Regions from separate parts of the Carnobacterium sp. FSL W8-0810 genome, predicted to be linked through region 1. Evidence: a T-box and tRNA genes for the amino acid it is inferred to sense, from the RefSeq annotation. Region 1 holds a T-box; the other regions hold tRNA genes.
The links. A T-box is a leader RNA that pairs with one kind of tRNA and senses whether it is charged. The one in region 1 lies ahead of argS (arginine--tRNA ligase), so its partner is inferred to be a tRNA-Arg.

Region 1 (6,039 bases):
ATGTATCTGGTGTAGGCAGCTCATCTGTAGAAGTATTCTGTAAAGTTATCGGAGAAAATCTGCTGACTGGAGAACAATATTTAGCGGTCACAGCCTTTTTAACTTTTGTTGCATTCAATACAGATAAGAGTAAGGCGATTGTACCGTTGATCGAACCTGAAACTGAAGAAGAGATATTTGTCTGTAGCGGCTATGAAGAACGTAAGAAAAATCGTTCGATCAAGCGTATATTTAATCAGCAATTTGCCGATAAGATTACTTTAACGAGCTCATTGTTTGATGAAGACTAACGAATTTGCATTGAATCCTCTACATGAATGCAAATGGACTATTTTACTAAAACTAAAGAGTATAAATACAAAAAAGATCAAGACGATTAGGCTATCGTCTTGATCTTTTTTTTCAGTTAGGAAGAGAAAGGATTACATTTGATCTGGAGCTTTTACACCTAATAATCTTAAGTCTTCTTTTAAGATTGTTGCAACAGCTTGGACAAGAGCTAAACGTGCAGGTCTTTGTGCATCATCAGCAAGTACTTTACTATTTGCATAGTATTTATTGAAAGCTTGAGCTAAGTGGATTGCATGTTTAGCAATAACCGATGGCTCAAATTTTTCATAAGCACGCAAGACATCTGTTGGATAGCTTTGCAATAATTTAACAATTTCCCAGCTGTAAGCATCATCCAAATGGTAGTTCACAGTCGTATCGATACCGGCTATACCAGATTTTCTAAGAATACTCATTGCACGAGCTCTTGTGTATTGTACGTATGGACCTGTTTCACCTTCGAAACGAACAACTTCTTCAATAGTAAAGTCAAAGTTGTTTAAACGATCATTTTTTAAGTCATGGAAGATAACAGCGCCGATACCCACTTGATCTGCAACGACTTCTTTATTTGGTAGATCCGTATTTTTTTCTTCGATTTGTTCAAGAGCAGAGGCTACAGCATCATCTAAAACTTCTTCAAGTAAAACGATTTTTCCTTTACGAGTAGATAATTTTTTACCGCCTTGAGTAATTAAGCCAAATGGAATATGGTACATATCATCTGCCCAGTTATAACCCATCTCTTTTAAAACAGCTTTTAATTGTTTAAAGTGATTGCTTTGTTCATTTCCAACAGCGTATAAAGATAAAGCAAAATCATACGTACGTTTACGATAGATAGCAGCAGCTAAATCACGAGTAATGTACAATGTTGCACCATCAGATTTTTTGATCAAAGCCGAATTTAAATTGTATTTTTCTAAATCAACAATCGTAGCTCCATCATTAACTGTTAACACATTTTTTTCTTCAAGTAAGTCTACAACTTCTTGCATTTTATCGTTATAGAAAGCTTCGCCATTAAATGAATCAAATGTAATGTCTAAACGTTCATAAACATGGTTAAATTCTTTTAGAGATTCATCACGGAACCATTTCCATAAACCTAAGGCTTCTTCGTCGCCATCTTCTAATTTTTTGAACCACTCACGAGCAGCATCATCTAACTCTGGTTTTTCTTCTGCTTCTTCATGGAATTGAACATATAAACGCAATAATTCACCAATAGGGTTTTCTTTTACAGCTTCTTCGCTGCCCCAAAGTTTGTAACCGACGATTAATTTACCAAATTGAGTACCCCAGTCGCCAAGATGATTAATTTTGATTGGGTTAAATCCAACTTTAGTTAAGATGTTCGCTAAAGCATTTCCGATTACAGTTGAACGCAAATGACCCATAGAAATTGGTTTTGCGATATTTGGAGAAGACATATCGATAGGAACATTTTTATTTTCACCGATCATAGAGTCTCCGTAGTGAGCGCCTTGTTCTAAAACTTCTTTTAAGACGGCAGCACTAACTCCTTGTTTATTTAAAAAGAAATTAAGGTAAGGTCCAACAACTTCAATTTTTTCAACGATAGGAGAGGTAACCGATTCTCCTAATTCAGCAGCAATTTGTTGAGGGGCTTTACGATAGGCCTTTGCTAGAGCGAATGCAGGAAAAGCGATATCTCCGTGTTCAACTGATTTTGGTTTTTCTAATAAGTTGACGATTTGTTCTATCGACAAAGCTTCACCGATTTGCTCGTTTAAAGCTTGAGCAACTGTTAATTTGTAATCCATTCTTTTTCCTCCTATGTGAGCGTCTGATTGCGCTCGAAAATTTTATATTTAAGTATTTTAGGCATAAAAAAAACGCCTATTTTTGATTCTATGCTAATCAAAAAAGAGACGAGGTTTTCCCGCGGTACCACTCTTGTTGTTTGTCAAATGACGAAACCACTTGTTTTTAGATAACGGCAAACAAAACCGAATAAGCTAGTATTCACTAAAATTGCATGAACGAGGATCATAGCTTAAATCTCTCCGAAGTGCGGTTCCTGAAAGCATCCATTGTTGGCTTACACCGTTCCAACTCGCTAAAAATGTTTTCTATCAGTACTCTCTTCGTCATAGAGTCTATATAATTGAACTTTATTTATTATAGCAAATTGCTCACAAGAATGCCATTGTTTTTAGAAAATAGAATTTTTATTCATATTTTAGTAAAAATATCGCAAAATATAAGCGTATACATCAATTATTTGTTATACTAAAAAAGAAGAATCGTTTAATTAGAAGGAGGCCTTGCAGTATGAAAAAATCTAATCGACAATTAGCAATCAAACAAATTATTACAAATCATGATATTGCTACTCAAGAGGAACTATTGCATTATCTCAAAGAAGAAGGGGTTGAGGCGACTCAAGCAACCATTTCAAGAGATATCAAAGAGATGCATTTAGTGAAAACTACTTCATCAAATGGGAATGTTAAGTACACGATATTCCAAAATAATCGTATGTCTAATGAAGAAAAATTACAATCAACATTAGGAGACGTTGTGATTCGGTTGACCCAAGTGCAGTTTACGAATGTATTGATGACAATACCTGGTAATGCTCACGTTGTGGCTGCATTGTTGGATGCCATTGATTTTCCAGAAATGGTTGGTACTGTAGGCGGAAATGATACTTGTCTAATTATTTCAAAAGATGAAGAAGATGCAAAAAAAATGAATGATTACTTAAACAAATGGATTGAATTATAAAAATAGCATAATACTGTATAGGAGGTATGTATGTGCCTGAGTTTGATTTAGCATCCTTGCAAAATGGATCAGATATTCGTGGAATAGCTTTGGAAACACCAGAGCACGAAGTAACGTTGACCGATGAACGTGTTGAAAAAATTGCTTATGGGTTTGCGGTATGGTTGAAAGAAGTAAAAAAAATAGTAGTAGAAGATGAACACGCTCCTGCAAAAGTTTCTGTTGGTCACGATAGCCGGCTTTCAGCGGATCGCATCAAATCTATTTTTATAAAAGGTTTGACGAAGGCAGGAATCGACGTGATAGATGTCGGGTTGTCTACTACTCCAGCTATGTTTATGTCTACTCAATATGAAGCCTACAAGTGTGACGGTGCTGTTATGATCACAGCTAGTCATCTGCCTTTTGAGTACAATGGATTAAAATTTTTTACAAAAGATGGCGGAGCAGAACACGAAGATATTGACTTTATTTTGCAACAAGCAGATGAGGAAAATATCACATGGAAGAATAAAGAAGGGAACGTTACGAAAGCTTCTCTTTTGAATGAATATGCAAAAGATTTGGTAAACAAGATTCGACTTGGAATCAATGATGCAAAACAATATGACCAACCGTTGACCGGTCGTCATATTGTGGTAGACGCTGGGAATGGCGCAGGAGGGTTTTTTGCTGAAAAAGTTTTGGTCCCATTAGGAGCAGATATCAGCGGAAGCCAATATTTAAATCCAGATGGTCATTTTCCAAATCATATTCCCAATCCGGATAACAAAGAGGCGATGAGAAGCATTCAAGATGCCGTAATTAGACATCATGCAGACATGGGTGTTATTTTTGATACCGATGTAGATCGATCAGCATTAGTTGACAGTAACGGGGATACGTTGAATCGAAATAATTTGATCGCAGTGATCTCAGCAATTTTGATTAAAGAAAACCCGGGTACGACAATTGTGACAAGTTCGGCAACATCAGAACACCTCAAAACGTTTATCACTTCTTTAGGTGGCAAACAGGATCGATACATCACCGGCTATCGGAATGTAATCAATCGTGGTATTCAATTAAACAAAGAGGGAACACCTACCAGTTTAGCAATTGAGACCAGCGGACACGCTGCTTTGTCAGAAAATTACTTTTTAGATGACGGAGCTTATTTAGTTGCAAAAATACTAATGGCAGATGCTGGTCTTAAAAAAGAAGGAAAGAACTTTTCTGATTTGATCACTTCTCTAAAGCAGCCTGTTGAAACGGATGAAGTACGATTTAAGATCTTATCTCAGGATGTACAAGCAACTGGACAAAGAGTCATGGAGAATTTTCAAGCTTATATAGAAACAGCAACAGACTTAACTGTTGAACCCGCTAATTTGGAAGGGGTCCGAGTTAATACTTCGGGACAGTATGGTATTGGTTGGATGTTGTTGCGTATGAGTTTGCATGAGCCTTTACTTGTTCTAAATCTTGAAAGCGATCAAGAGGGTTCTATAAAATTAGTGAGAGAAAAGCTAAAAACTTTTTTCTATGATCAATCTGTCTTAGATTCGTCTCGCTTGTAAAAAACAAGAGAAATGGTTTAAACTAAGTAATGTAAAAAAAGATAGCGAAGGAAGTGTATTAAAATGGGTGAACCGTTAGTAGAAAGCATTGAATTATATAATGGAGTGAAAATTCCTAAATTAGGACTAGGTTTATTTTTAATGAAAGATGAAGATGAATTGGTAAATGCTGTGAAATATGCAGTTGAAGTAGGTTACCGTCATTTTGATACAGCTACCATCTATGGCAATGAAGAATACTTAGCTCGCGGTTTGAAAGAAGCAGGAATCAAGAGAGAAGAAGTTTTCATTACCTCTAAAGTATGGAATTATGACCAAGGATATGACCAAACAAAAGTTGCATTTCAAGAAAGTTTGGATCGTTTAAACACAGACTACTTAGATTTATACTTAATTCATTGGGCTGCTCCAAAATTTGTTGAAACTTGGAAAGCAATTGTAGAATTATATGAAGAAGGAAAAATCAAAGCAATTGGGGTTTCTAACTTCCAAATTCATCACCTTGAAGAACTTAAAAACCAAGGATTGATGCAACCAATGATCAACCAAATTGAAACACATCCTGAATTCCCACAAAATGAATTGCATGAATACATGAAAGAAAATGGTATCATTCATGAAGCTTGGGGACCATTAGGTCAAGGGAAATCTGAATTATTGAACCACCCAATCTTGATGGAAATTGGCCAAAAATACTTCAAAACTCCAGCACAAATCATTATCCGCTGGCATTTAGAACGTGGAGAAGTAGTTATTCCAAAATCAATTCATGATAACCGTATTTTAGAAAATAGTGATGTATTCAACTTTTCTTTAACAGAAGAAGAGATGAAACAAATTGATTCATTAGAAACTGGAACAAGATATGGCAGCGATCCTGATGATCAAGAAAGATTACAAAAAACATCTATTAAACCTGAATAAAAAAAGTAGAAAAGCACATTGTGCTTTTCTACTTTTTTTTGTTTTCTTAACGAACTAAATTTCATCATTTGGCAGTGCTGGATTCCAATGCCAATTAAAGCCATCTTTTGCTAACAAGTCATCGCTTTCTGTGGGACCCATAGAACCACTTTGATAGCTAGGAAGTTCTGATTGATCTTGATCCCATGCTTGACGAATAACATCAACGAATTTCCAAGAAGAAGCTACTTCATCCCAATGCGTAAAGTTTGTTGCATCGCCGTTTAAACAGTCAAAAATCAATTTTTCATAAGCTTCTGGACTGTTTGCAACAGTTTCAGCTGAATGCTTGTGTTTAAGATTAAATGTATCAGTTTCTAATCCAATTCCAGCTTTTTTGGTATTTAACTGTAATGAGAAACCTTCAGTAGGTTGGATGAAAATACTCAATACATTTGGTGGTAATTCTTCTTCAACATCTTCACTAAATAAG
Region 2 (6,039 bases), 220 kb from region 1:
AAGAAAGGTCCCTTTTTAGGGACTTTTTTTAGGTTTCAGAACAATCATCACTTTTGAACCATTTAGGTGTAGATAAAATAGAAATATGACGAATCGATTCTAGTTCTACAACCACATAGTCAGAATCTGTTCGAATATAAATCAAGTTGTCTTCAAATCCACTCACGGTGCCAGTAATATCATCTTTGTAAAGACCGTTTTCTAGAATATCTGTTTGGAGCGTCACAGACAGCTTTTTTGAAAAAGCATGGCTCAAACATTCAGAGATATCTTCTACTGTTTGTTTTACCTTTGGCTCATTAACCTTGTGGCGAATAGCCGCATGTTTCTTTTGTAACTCTGCATGATCGGAGAGGATGAATCCCTGCCACTTGGCCATTTTTCGATCTTGATAGCCTTGTTGAGCAGGAATGAATCCTTTTTCAGGCTGTTCTTGAAAGTCTTTTACCATGTCTACCAACTCCTATAGTGTTTCTTTTTATTATACGAACAAATGTTCTTTTAGTAAAGGCGAACAGATCAATAAAAAAGTTATTGACAGCAAAGTGTATGAACCATATAATACAGGAGTGGTGTATTAATCGGCTCATACACTTTTTTATTTATAGCGTATTAAGCAGGTAGTACAGTTTGGAAAATAAAATTAGGAGGCTGTTATGAAGGTAAATTTCAATAAGCGAGACCCACTTTATGAACAAGTTGTGCGTCACTTTAAAGAAGAAATTGCAGCAGGAAATTTAATCCCAGGTCAAGAAGTTCCATCTAGACGAGAACTAGCAAGTCAATTAACTATTAATCCAAATACAGCTCAACGGGCATATAAAGAAATGGAGGAACAAAAGTTGATTTATACAGAAAGCAATTTGCCAAGCAAAATTACAGAAGACCCATGTATATTAGAAAAGGTCCAAAATGAATTATTGGAAGAAGCTGTTTCTTCTTTTATATCTGCTATTCGTCCAATTCAACTGTCGCTTGATAAAGTTATTGGATTGCTAAAAGAAAAATATGAAGATAGTGTACTTGAAGAAAAGGAGGAGAAAAATGATTGAAGTAAGAGGGATAACGAAAAAATTTGGCCGAAAAAAAGTGTTGAAAGGGATCTCGTTTACTGCTAATAAAGGGGAAATCACCTGCATTATAGGAATTAATGGTGTTGGGAAAACGACGATTTTGAACGGAATCATGAATCTGACACCGATGAATAGCGGCGAGATTTTGATCGATGGAGAGAAAATAAATAAGAAAAGTTATGAAAAAATCACATTTATCCCTGATACAATGACAATGTTGCCAGGATTCAGAATCGAACAAGCTATGCAATTCATGCAAGATTTTTATCAGTCATGGAACCAAGAACGAGCTGATGAACTATTAGGCTTTTTCAAATTAACCAAAGAAGATAAAATCTCTTCACTATCTAAAGGAAACACAGCTAAAGTTAACTTGATGTTGGGCTTAGCTTTGGATGTTGACTACTTATTAATGGATGAGCCTTTTTCAGGAATTGATATCTTTAGCAGAGAACAAATAGCAAATGTCTTTAGTAGTCATTTGATTGAAGACCGCGGAGTGATTATCACGACACATGAAATCAATGATATTGAACATTTGATTGATAAAGTGGTCTTGATCAATGAAGGACAAGTATTGAGAGAATTTAATGCAGAGCAAGTCCGTGAAGAAGAAGGTAAGTCCGTTGTGGATGTAATGAGAGAGGTGTTCCAACCATGAAAAATTATTTAAAATTGGTAAACTTTGAATTTAACCGTTGTATTAAACTTTATTCCGTCTTAATCGGGTTGACTATTGTATCGCAGATCATTGCTGTTTTTGTGGAGTCGAGACAATATTTGAGCATGGTGAATCAAGAAGTCTATCTAAATAAAATTCCCAAAGAAGCTTTTTTAAGCGAAACGGGTGGAATGAGCATGTTTTGGGTAGTAAATAATGGTTTGTTTTTAGTACCGATTCTTATTTGTATCTCAGCGATTTTATTTTATAGTTTCTATATTTGGTATGTTGAGTGGATGGGTAAGAATTCTTTTATCTATCGCTTATTGACTCTTCCAACATCACGAATGGCTATTTTTTGGTCTAAATTAACAACAATTGCTTTAATGATTTTTGGATTGGTTTCCGTTCAATTGATTTTATTGGTAGCGGAAAGTCAGCTATTAAAGGCATTGATCTCAGATGAGTTTAGAATTGATTTATCGATCCAAAAAATAAGCCAATTATCCTTTTACCTTTCCGTTCTTATGCCAAAAACATTTTTGGACTTTCTGACTTACTATGGTATTGGATTTATTTTACTCTTTTTACTATTTACCGCTATTTTATTCGAAAGAAGCTTTCGATTTAAAGGAGCAGCAATCGGTATTGGCTATGGTATTGGTTTATTCTTTATCTTTTTAGCACCCGTTATGGCTAGAGACTTATTTAATTTTAATAAGCTTTATCCAAATGAAATCATGTTCCTAGAATTTATTTTAGGAATACTTGTCATAGCAATAAGCTGTTGGACGAGCCGCTACTTATTGAATAAAAAAGTAACCGTATAAAAGGAGGCGAAAAAAACTATGAAACGTTATGTAAAATTAATCATTATTGCAATAGTCATTTTATTATCCATTGGAGTCTATTATATTCAACCTATGTTCAGTGCGGATGAGAGACCCGAATTCAAGATCATAGCGAATAGCGGGGATGAAACATTGAGTGAAAATATGGTCTTAAAGGGTTATTACTCAGAGAATGTGATGTTAGGAATGGGAATCGGGGATGACCTAAAAATCACATCAAAAGGGACCACCTATTATTCAGAGAGTACGAATAGTTTTCAATCACAGACCAGTGAAAGTGACTATGAAAAAATAAATCAATTGCAAGAGGATTACCGAAGATTTATGCGCGGTAAGGAACCGAATTTAGCAAACTTTTTTGAAGATGACACACTATTAGCTTATGCAGAATTGACCACCAATAATTATTCTTCTGTCACAGAAGATGAAGAGTTTAAAATCGAAGTGCTAAACAAGAAAACAAATAAAGAATCATCATTTTCAGTAGACCTTCCTAAAGGCACAAACTATTCTTATATGTATATAGAAGATATAGAAGTAGCGAATAACCAATTGATTATTGTCACAAACGGGTATTCTTTAAACAACGAAAACGAGCAGGATGAACACCACTTTTATTCTATCAGTCTGCCGAACGAAAAAATTGAAAAAGATGAAAGTCTGCAACTGGACCTAGTAAATCTAGACGGTAAACAAATTCAATATGTTGAATTATTGAGCGGAATGAACACGGTTCAGACATCAAAATTTTTGGTGTACCGTGTAGAAATCGGTGATGAACAATCAGAAACAGAACTGTATGAAGATCAAGAGATCTATGAAACTACTTACGAATTGATTGGTGTAAATATAGAAACTGGCGAACAGTTTTTGATTGACCTGTCAGATGAAGTAGGAAACCAAGCATTAAGTAGTGCTTTTTCAATAGAAAAGGATATCCTTTACTTTTACAAAAAAAATAAAGAAACCATAACGATCTATACTTACTCTTTAGAGCAAAAAGAATTAAGAGAAATGGAAACAGCCGAATTATCTGAAGCTCAAAAAACGGCTTTAAAAGAAGAAGTAACATTGTCTGTTTATAACGGGGCAGCTTTCTTCGTGAACAATGATAAAATAAAAGGAAAAGATCAGCACATTATGGCTTTTGACCTTGAATCAGGTAAAGCCGTTTTTGAAGGATCTTTAATAGAAACCAAAAAACAATCCGCTACAAATTCGGAACTGTACCTTTATGAAGTGAATTTTCAAGAATAATAGACACTAAAAAGAATGGCCTCTTTTCCAAGTTCAACTTTGGAAAAGAGGCCATTCTTTTTATATTTGATTGTACTAATAAAATGATCCTAGAGAGATTTGAACTCCCGACCTAACGTTTAGGAAACGTTTGCTCTATCCACCTGAGCTATAGGACCTTTTTAACACAGGTTCTATTTTCTCATAATTTAAAATAAATGTCTAGGAGGAATAAAAAAGTAAATGGTTTGTTGTGGACCACAATCCTTAATCAAAAAGTTCATCTTTAGGTATACGGCCAGATACGGGTAATTTAAAAACATTACGATCCAACACGAAGATATCAGTCAATTGTTGTGCCATTTCAGCAGGCGTTGAAACATAGGATGTTGCATCCCATTCAACTAGATAACCATATATCCCATTCGCAACATAGGCACCAAGAAGATCTTGATACTTTGGAGAGTACGGTGTAGTCGACAAAAAGTTGTTAATTAAAAAATCTTTTAAAAGAGCAGAGAAATGCATTTGGAAATTTAAGAAGCCAACTGAATGAATGGCTAAATGGAAAAACTGGCGATGCTCATAAATAACGGCAAACAGAGCATCAGATAAAGGAACGGTTTGTAACTGAGAGTAGTCGATTTGTCGGTAGTTATCTTGTAATACAACCGCTAAGTAATCTAAGAACTGGTCTTGTAATTCTTTTAGAATATCTTCTTTATAGGCATAGTGTTTATAAAAAGTACCTCTATTGACTCCAGCTTTATTGACGATTTCGGTAATTGTGATCGTTTTAAAATCATTTTCTTTTAACAATTCAATAAACGCTTCAGATATAGCCTTTTTACTTCGCATAATGCGTATATCGACTACTTCTTTTTCTGACATAATGGTTCCTCCTGCAATTAAGCCCAAAATCAATGGATAGATAGTGAAAAAATCCGGCAACTTGTATTTACAAATAGTATACAGTAAATGAAAAGCTAAAAGCGAAAAGGGGTTGAAATAATAAGTGAACAATTGGTGACAATTAGGTGATATGTCACTATTTGTTCAAAAAAAGTCTGTTGAAGAGGCGTATTTTATCCGAAATTGAACTGAAATGGTTATAAATGAACCAAGAGAGAAAAAATTGCAAAAAAGTACATAGAAATAAAAAAACATGTGCTATAATTAGGTGGAATAAATAAAGCGGTTAATATTTTTAAGGGGTTGAAAGGAACGTATGGGTATAAAGAGTCTAGTTAAAAAATGGATCGGGGTCCAAGACAAGGAAACGACTTCAACGGATGTAGCAGTTCTGGAAAAAAGTGAAACCGTTTTTTTAGAGAAGGATAAAAAGCTTAATGAGCAAATAGAGTATGCTGCGATCTTTAACATGATCCAACAAGAAGTTGCATTGACTGGTATCGTATTAGCTTCCCAATATGATGAAGAATTGGCTAGTGATGTGGTTAAAGTAGAAGTAAGTGGCATTCCGGTTGTCATTACTCGTGAAGAGTTAGGTTGTACGCCACATAATCTTCCTTTGATGCGTTACGTGGGTGAAACGATTCAATTCCAACTAATCGAAGCCAATGAAGCAAATGGGATGGTGATGGGTTCTGCTAAAAAGATAAAAGAGAAAGAATTCGACAAACTCTATCATGAGCTTAAAGATGGAAAACAATTTCAAGCGAAAGTGACTAAGATTTTGCGTTATGGTGCGTATTGTGTGATTGGAGATATCTCTGTTCAAATGTTGAATAAAGACTTTGCTGAAGACCACACCACAATCGGTGATGTTTTAGAAATAGGGGATGCCATCGATGTGCGATTCAATCGAATTACTGAAAATAAAAATTTAAGAGTCGAACCTCTTGTAAGATACAAAAACGGAGTATCTGTTTCATTAACCGAACTGGAACCAAACCAAGTGGTATTAGGAACGGTTAGAAGTGTAAAAAAATGGGGGATATTTGTAAGAATTGCACCAAATTTAGATGCGTTGTGCTCAATTCCTTCTCATCTAGCAGTAAGAGAAGGCGATAAAGTATCTTTTAGAATCACACAAGTGTTAAAAGAAGAAAAACGAGTCCGTGGAAAAATCGTTCGTTTAATAAAAAAAGATTAAAAAATACATAATAAAATAGAGGAGGTGAGACTATGTTGTCTTATCGCCTCTATTTTTCTGTTCATTTGAAATGTATTCTTAAATATAGTCCTGATAAATATT
Region 3 (6,039 bases), 1.5 Mb from region 1:
CCATATAAAACACAATTAGCATCATCAACCATCTTAAGAGTCCTTTTTATCCCAGGTTCTTGTAAGAGTGGTTTGTATGTTTCTTCGCTTACTTGTTCTGGTACATAAAGAACACGGTTTTCACCGCCAGTTTTTTGGGCCATTAAAGCACTAATAGAATTCGCTTGAATATCAACCGATTCTCCTAGTCCACCTCTAGCCGGGACAAAAATCAACTCTCTTTTTCTTGAAAGAGTTTCATTCATTTGACTTGCTACTTCAGCCATAGTCGTACCGCCCATTACTGCAATAATATTATTGCCTTCCGGCAATAAAAAATCTAGAGCTTCCAATGTAGCATGGCCTATTTCCTCACGTAACTTCAGTTGATCATCTACGTCACCTGAAATGATTACACAGTGTTCGATCTCCAAATAAGAGGCAAGTTGTTTTTCTTTCTCTTTCATTCCCAATAACTGACCCATTAACTGGTCTAATTGGTGGTAAATGGTTTCACCCTTTTCAGTTAATTCCATTCCCATTTTTGAAGTTTTTATAAGCCCTTGCTTCTTTAATCCTTCTGACTCTGTACGTAAAACACGTTCAGTGATTCCCATACGATCAGCTAAGACTCTTCTGCCCACTGGACCCAATAAAAAAACATTGCGCAAAATGTGGTAACGATTCTGAAGTGTATACATGATATCTGGAATAACTTCTTCGATAACGGATAATACATTTTGCATGAGCGACCTCTTTCTACGTTGGTCGCTTTGTGACCGCGTTAGTCGTTCGGCGACCCTTGTTACTTAAAAAAACAAGAGAATCAAAAATGAAAATCAAACTATCAGTTTCCTGTTTCTGTTTTTTCATCATTCTCAATAGCATCCAAAAGGACACTATTACCATCTCTCACACCAGTAATTGTAACAGTAATCCTACTATCTTTCAACTATTAAGTTTCTAAGTTTTTCATTAAATTCTTCATAACTAATTGTGAATAAGATAAGTCTTTTTCATAGTTAATTTTATGCTTTTCACTCAGATTCCTAAAGACGTGAATCAATCATTTCTTTTAGTTCGTGTTGTGTAATATGTTCATCAAAAATTTGTTCTTCAATAAAAACCGTAGGAACAAACACAACATTTGCATTATTAGCTTCTTTGATAATTTCTTGAGCCTCTAACTCATTTGTTTGTTTCTCCAATTGCCTTTTCTCTTCAACATAAGTTTCAATCTCAGACAACTCTTCTAAGCTGCCCCACTCGTCTTGATGTGCAAAAAAATAATCTATTTCTTCAAGAGCTTTTGTTGGATTTGAATAATCTAAATACTGATGAACAATATTACCTTTTTTTAAACTTGGTTTCTCTTTATCAAAATGTTTAATGATGCGTTGGACTTTTCCACCTTCTACGTATTCTGTTAGTAGGTCTTTTGAATCTTCATACCACATTTTACAATAAGGGCATTTTAAGTTAATAAATTCAATAATTTTAATAGGTGCATCTTCATTTCCAATTTTTATTCCATCTGTTGTATTTACTTTGTCTGCTTTAATAGTACTAATATCCACAAAACATCCTCCTTCGATTGCTTATTAACTTCATTATACAGATAAGCAACAATCAATTAAATGGATTTGTCTTATTTTCGTTACATCGGAAATGGGAATGGAACCACAATCGTTTAAGGCCGGGTCTTTTTTTACACGTTTTAGAACAATCATTTGAAAACAACAAAGAGGTTAGGACTTTTGCCCCAACCTCTTTGTTTTAAATACATGAATTGTTTATTTTATTTAACTTAATGATGAACTGTTTTCCATAATTTCATCAATCAAACCATATGCTTTTGCATCTTCTGCAGACATATAGTTGTCACGGTCTGTATCACGTTGAATAACTTCAATAGGTTGACCAGTACGTTCAGATAAAATTTTGTTTAAACGTTCACGCGTTTTTAAAATGTGACGAGCAGCAATTTCGATTTCTGTAGCTTGTCCTTGTGATCCGCCTGATGGTTGGTGAATCATGATTTCAGCATTTGGTAATGCGTAACGTTTTCCTTTTGTACCGGCTGTTAATAAGAAACTTCCCATTGATGCAGCCATTCCCATTGCAATCGTTTGTACATCAGCTTTAATAAAGTTCATTGTATCAAAAATTGCTAATCCGGCAGTTACGCTTCCACCTGGAGAATTGATGTAAATATAAATATCTTTTTCAGAATCTTGTGCATCTAAAAATAGCAGTTGAGCGATTACAGCATTTGCAAGATCATCGTCAACTGGACCACTTAACATAATAATGCGGTCTTTTAAAAGACGAGAATAAATATCATAAGCACGTTCACCTCTGGATGACTGCTCGATTACTGTAGGGACTAAGTTCATAATTTGCTTCCTCCTTAAATGTACATTCCTTTATTGTGTAACTAAAAGACTTACTCAACAAGTTACTAATTGTATTTTACTCTTTTGGTCAATAAAGGTCAATTTTTTTTGCTTGTTATTTTTTTGGAAAAATAATTAAATTACTACTCTTAACACAAAAGTTATCCTTGAAGACACTGACACAATTAGATGACTCTCAATTAAATTCTTACGCTTGCATTTATTCTACTAAAATAGGTTTCATACGATTAAAAAACAAATCAATTATGCTACCTTTATGCGATAATCAATTTGTTTTTAACGGTTTATTTATTATAGAATTTGACTAATAGGTCAACAAAATAATTATAACATAAAAAAATAATTCGAAAATTTTAAAGCTTTTAAATGAAAAGTACAAACCTTTATCCATAGTATGATTGGTCTGATGATAAGAGAAAAACAAAACAGAGTAGATTTAAAAAGAACTTCTAAATCAAATGCGTAGGAATTCTCTCTCTATTCTTCAACTGCTCAATCTTTCATCTTTAAACAAAGGCTGTCTCTCTTCTATTCTCCTAAAATATCTCGATTCTTTTCTTCAAATTCATCTAGTAATGCCCGTGCTCCATTTGTTGTTTCGGTTTCCATTAACTGTACTCTTAAATCACTCGCTCCGCGAATGCCGCGAACATATATTTTGAAAAAGCGACGAAGAGGTTTAAATGAACGTGGTTCATCAACAGTATACTGATCAAAAAGATCTAAATGCAATCTGAAAAGCTCCAATAATTCTTTGCTGCTATGTTCTTTCGGCTCTTTTTCAAAGGCATAAGGGTTATGAAATACACCTCGCCCAATCATAATGCCATCTACACCGTATTCCTCAACAAGTTTCAACCCTGTTTCACGGTCCGGAATGTCTCCATTAATGGTTAAAAGTGTTTGTGGAGCAATCTCATCACGCAATTTTTTGACTTCTGAAATCATTTCCCAGTGAGCATTGCCTTTACTCATTTCTTTTCTTGTGCGCAAATGGATAGAAAGATTGGCAATATCTTGTTCAAAAACATGTGTCAACCAATCACGCCATTCATCGATATTTGCATATCCAAGACGGGTCTTGACACTTACTGGTAACCCTCCAGCTTTTGCTGCTTGAATTAAATCTGCAGCAACTTGAAAACGGCGGATTAGTCCACTGCCTTTTCCTTTTCCTGCTACATTCGGTACTGGGCATCCCATATTGATATCAATACCCTTAAAGCCTTCTTCTGCCATACCAATACTCATTTGACGGAAGTACTCTGGCTCGTCTCCCCATATATGAGCGACCATTGGTTGTTCATCTTCTGTAAACGTCAAACGCCCCCGTACGCTATCCCGTCCTTCTGGATGACAGTAACTTACGGTATTCGTAAATTCTGTAAAAAACACATCCGGCTTGCCTGCTTCACTCACTACATGACGAAAAACAACATCCGTCACATCTTCCATTGGTGCCAATATAAAAAACGGACGCGGTAAATCTTGCCAAAAATTTTCTTTCATTTTTAATAATCGATCCTTCCATAACGGGATATTAAATCATGCTTTCATCCCAAAGTAAAATACACAAACTATCTAACATTTCAATAACGATTTTTCAACATTTGGAATTATACATTCATTTGTAGGATAAGTCCAATTCAGATCATCTTGTTACTATACCTTTTATTGTCATATCTTATCTTTCGAAATAACAGGCAGTAGAACGAACCAACATAAAAAAAGATCCGAAAGTCGTAAGCATTTTTACGAAAATCGGGTCTATGCTCTTCATTCCAGCATTACAACACAGATCTAATAAAGTTTTTGATCTAGCTAGTGCTGTCTTATTCTATTCGTTATTATGCAACTCTCCTATTAAACGGGTGAGGTAATAACTTTACTTGGCATCCTTACATGCCCCCTGAGGGAATCGAACCCCCATTTTAAGAATCGGAATCTTACGTGATATCCATTACACTAAGGGGACTCTACACTAATAACTTGTTAATCGTTCAGCTTTATACTTGCTAAAGTCAAAAACATCAACTATTACAGTGTAGCCCAGTTATAATGAAAAAACAAGAATAAGTTCTAGACTGAAAAACTTATTCCTACAATTTAATAAGTTTATATTTAAGTGATTACTGTTGCTCTTGTTATTTCTGTACTTCTTAGTTTATCTGCCATCTCATTTAACTTACGTAAACGATGATTGATTCCTGATTTGCTGATTGTCCCACTAGGAATCATTTCACCTAATTCTTTTAATGTTACTTCTGGATATTCTAAACGAACAAGAGCAATTTCTCTTAGTTTCGTAGGGATTTTATCCAATCCAATCATTTCGTCGATATACTTGATACTTTCAATTTGCTTACTGGCAGCATCAATCGTTTTATTTAAATTAGCATTCTCACAGTTGACTAAACGATTAACTGAATTCCTCATATCTCTGATGATTCGAACATCTTCAAACTTGAGCATCCCACTCGTTGCTCCAATCAAAGCCAAAAAGTCTGCAATTTTTTCTGCTTCTTTCAAATAAGTGATATACCCATTTCGTCTTTCCAACGTACGAGCATTCATATCGAATTGATTCATCATTTGACAAATATCATCATTATGTTCCTCATAACTTGAATGAATCTCAAGGTGGTAACGACTCGTTTCTGGGTTATTAACTGAACCTCCTGCTAAAAAAGCTCCACGCAAATAAGATTTAACTTTTTGCGTATTTTCCATTATTTCATTTGAAACATGACTATGCAATGACATCCCGTCCATAATAGACAAATCTGACAGCACTTCTTTAGTACCATGCTTTAATCGTACAATATAAACATTATTTTTCTTTAATTTCATTTTTCGACGAACAAGCAATTCACTTTCAACATCAAAATGATCTTTTAATAACACATAAATTCTACGTGCAATAGCTGCATTTTCAGTTTGTACATTTAAAATAAACTTTTTTTCGACCAAACTAACTGTTCCATTCATCCGAATCAAAGCAGCCAGTTCAGCTTTAGCATGTTCTCTATGCACTTCTAATTGAGTTAATTCTTTTTTCACTTCCGAAGCATAAGACATATAGGAGTCCTCCTTTCTTTTTATCTTAATAATTAAAAACTGTTTCGTTTTTCCACGCGTCTATTATCAAAAGCCAGCTTAAACAGTTCATCTACCACTTTTGTTCCATTATGAAAAACTCCTTGATCTCTTAATTCAAGAAAATCATCTGAGATAACAGAGGGCACTTCTTGAGCCAATCCTTTGAAGTCATGCGCTACTTGCACTAAGTATTCATTGTACCGTTCTGTATCCATGTAATTTTCTGGAACTTCCCCAATATTGACCAGTACAGTATCAATGAATTTTTTGTCTAAATGTTGATGCAATACACATACATGATCTGCATCCGTAAAGTTCTCTGTTTCGCCAAGTTGAGTCATAATATTACAAATATAGACTACTTTTGCTTCTGTTTCCTTAACGGCTTGTCCTAAATCATCGATCATCAAATTAGGCAAGATACTAGTAAATAAACTTCCAGGTCCCAACACGACCATATCAGCATCATGAATAGCAGCCAATACTTTTCTAGAAGCTTTAGCTTTATGATCATCTTCTGTGGGTGTTACATAGACTCGCTCTA

Region 2: it has a tRNA-Arg gene. The T-box ahead of argS (arginine--tRNA ligase) is inferred to sense a tRNA for this amino acid. The anticodon was not compared.
Region 3: it has a tRNA-Arg gene. The T-box ahead of argS (arginine--tRNA ligase) is inferred to sense a tRNA for this amino acid. The anticodon was not compared.

The regions. Positions count from the first base shown of each region.
Region 1 covers NZ_JBBOWO010000001.1:1,689,838-1,695,876, forward strand. The annotation lists gene NST49_RS08180 (acyl-CoA thioesterase) at 1-290, shown strand, start outside; gene argS (arginine--tRNA ligase) at 423-2,117, opposite strand; T-box leader at 2,219-2,457, opposite strand; gene argR (arginine repressor) at 2,629-3,084, shown strand; gene NST49_RS08195 (phosphoglucomutase) at 3,111-4,643, shown strand; gene NST49_RS08200 (aldo/keto reductase) at 4,707-5,567, shown strand; gene zwf (glucose-6-phosphate dehydrogenase) at 5,622-6,039, opposite strand, start outside.
Region 2 covers NZ_JBBOWO010000001.1:1,474,752-1,480,790, forward strand. The annotation lists gene NST49_RS07145 (hypothetical protein) at 29-451, opposite strand; gene NST49_RS07150 (GntR family transcriptional regulator) at 657-1,052, shown strand; gene NST49_RS07155 (ABC transporter ATP-binding protein) at 1,045-1,734, shown strand; gene NST49_RS07160 (hypothetical protein) at 1,731-2,564, shown strand; gene NST49_RS07165 (hypothetical protein) at 2,583-3,842, shown strand; tRNA gene NST49_RS07170 (tRNA-Arg) at 3,927-4,000, opposite strand; gene NST49_RS07175 (TetR/AcrR family transcriptional regulator) at 4,089-4,712, opposite strand; gene NST49_RS07180 (hypothetical protein) at 5,050-5,937, shown strand.
Region 3 covers NZ_JBBOWO010000001.1:221,528-227,566, forward strand. The annotation lists gene NST49_RS01145 (sugar-binding transcriptional regulator) at 1-725, opposite strand, end outside; gene NST49_RS01150 (DsbA family protein) at 1,029-1,556, opposite strand; gene clpP (ATP-dependent Clp endopeptidase proteolytic subunit ClpP) at 1,782-2,375, opposite strand; gene NST49_RS01160 (tRNA dihydrouridine synthase) at 2,925-3,905, opposite strand; tRNA gene NST49_RS01165 (tRNA-Arg) at 4,300-4,371, opposite strand; gene whiA (DNA-binding protein WhiA) at 4,518-5,474, opposite strand; gene NST49_RS01175 (gluconeogenesis factor YvcK family protein) at 5,507-6,039, opposite strand, start outside.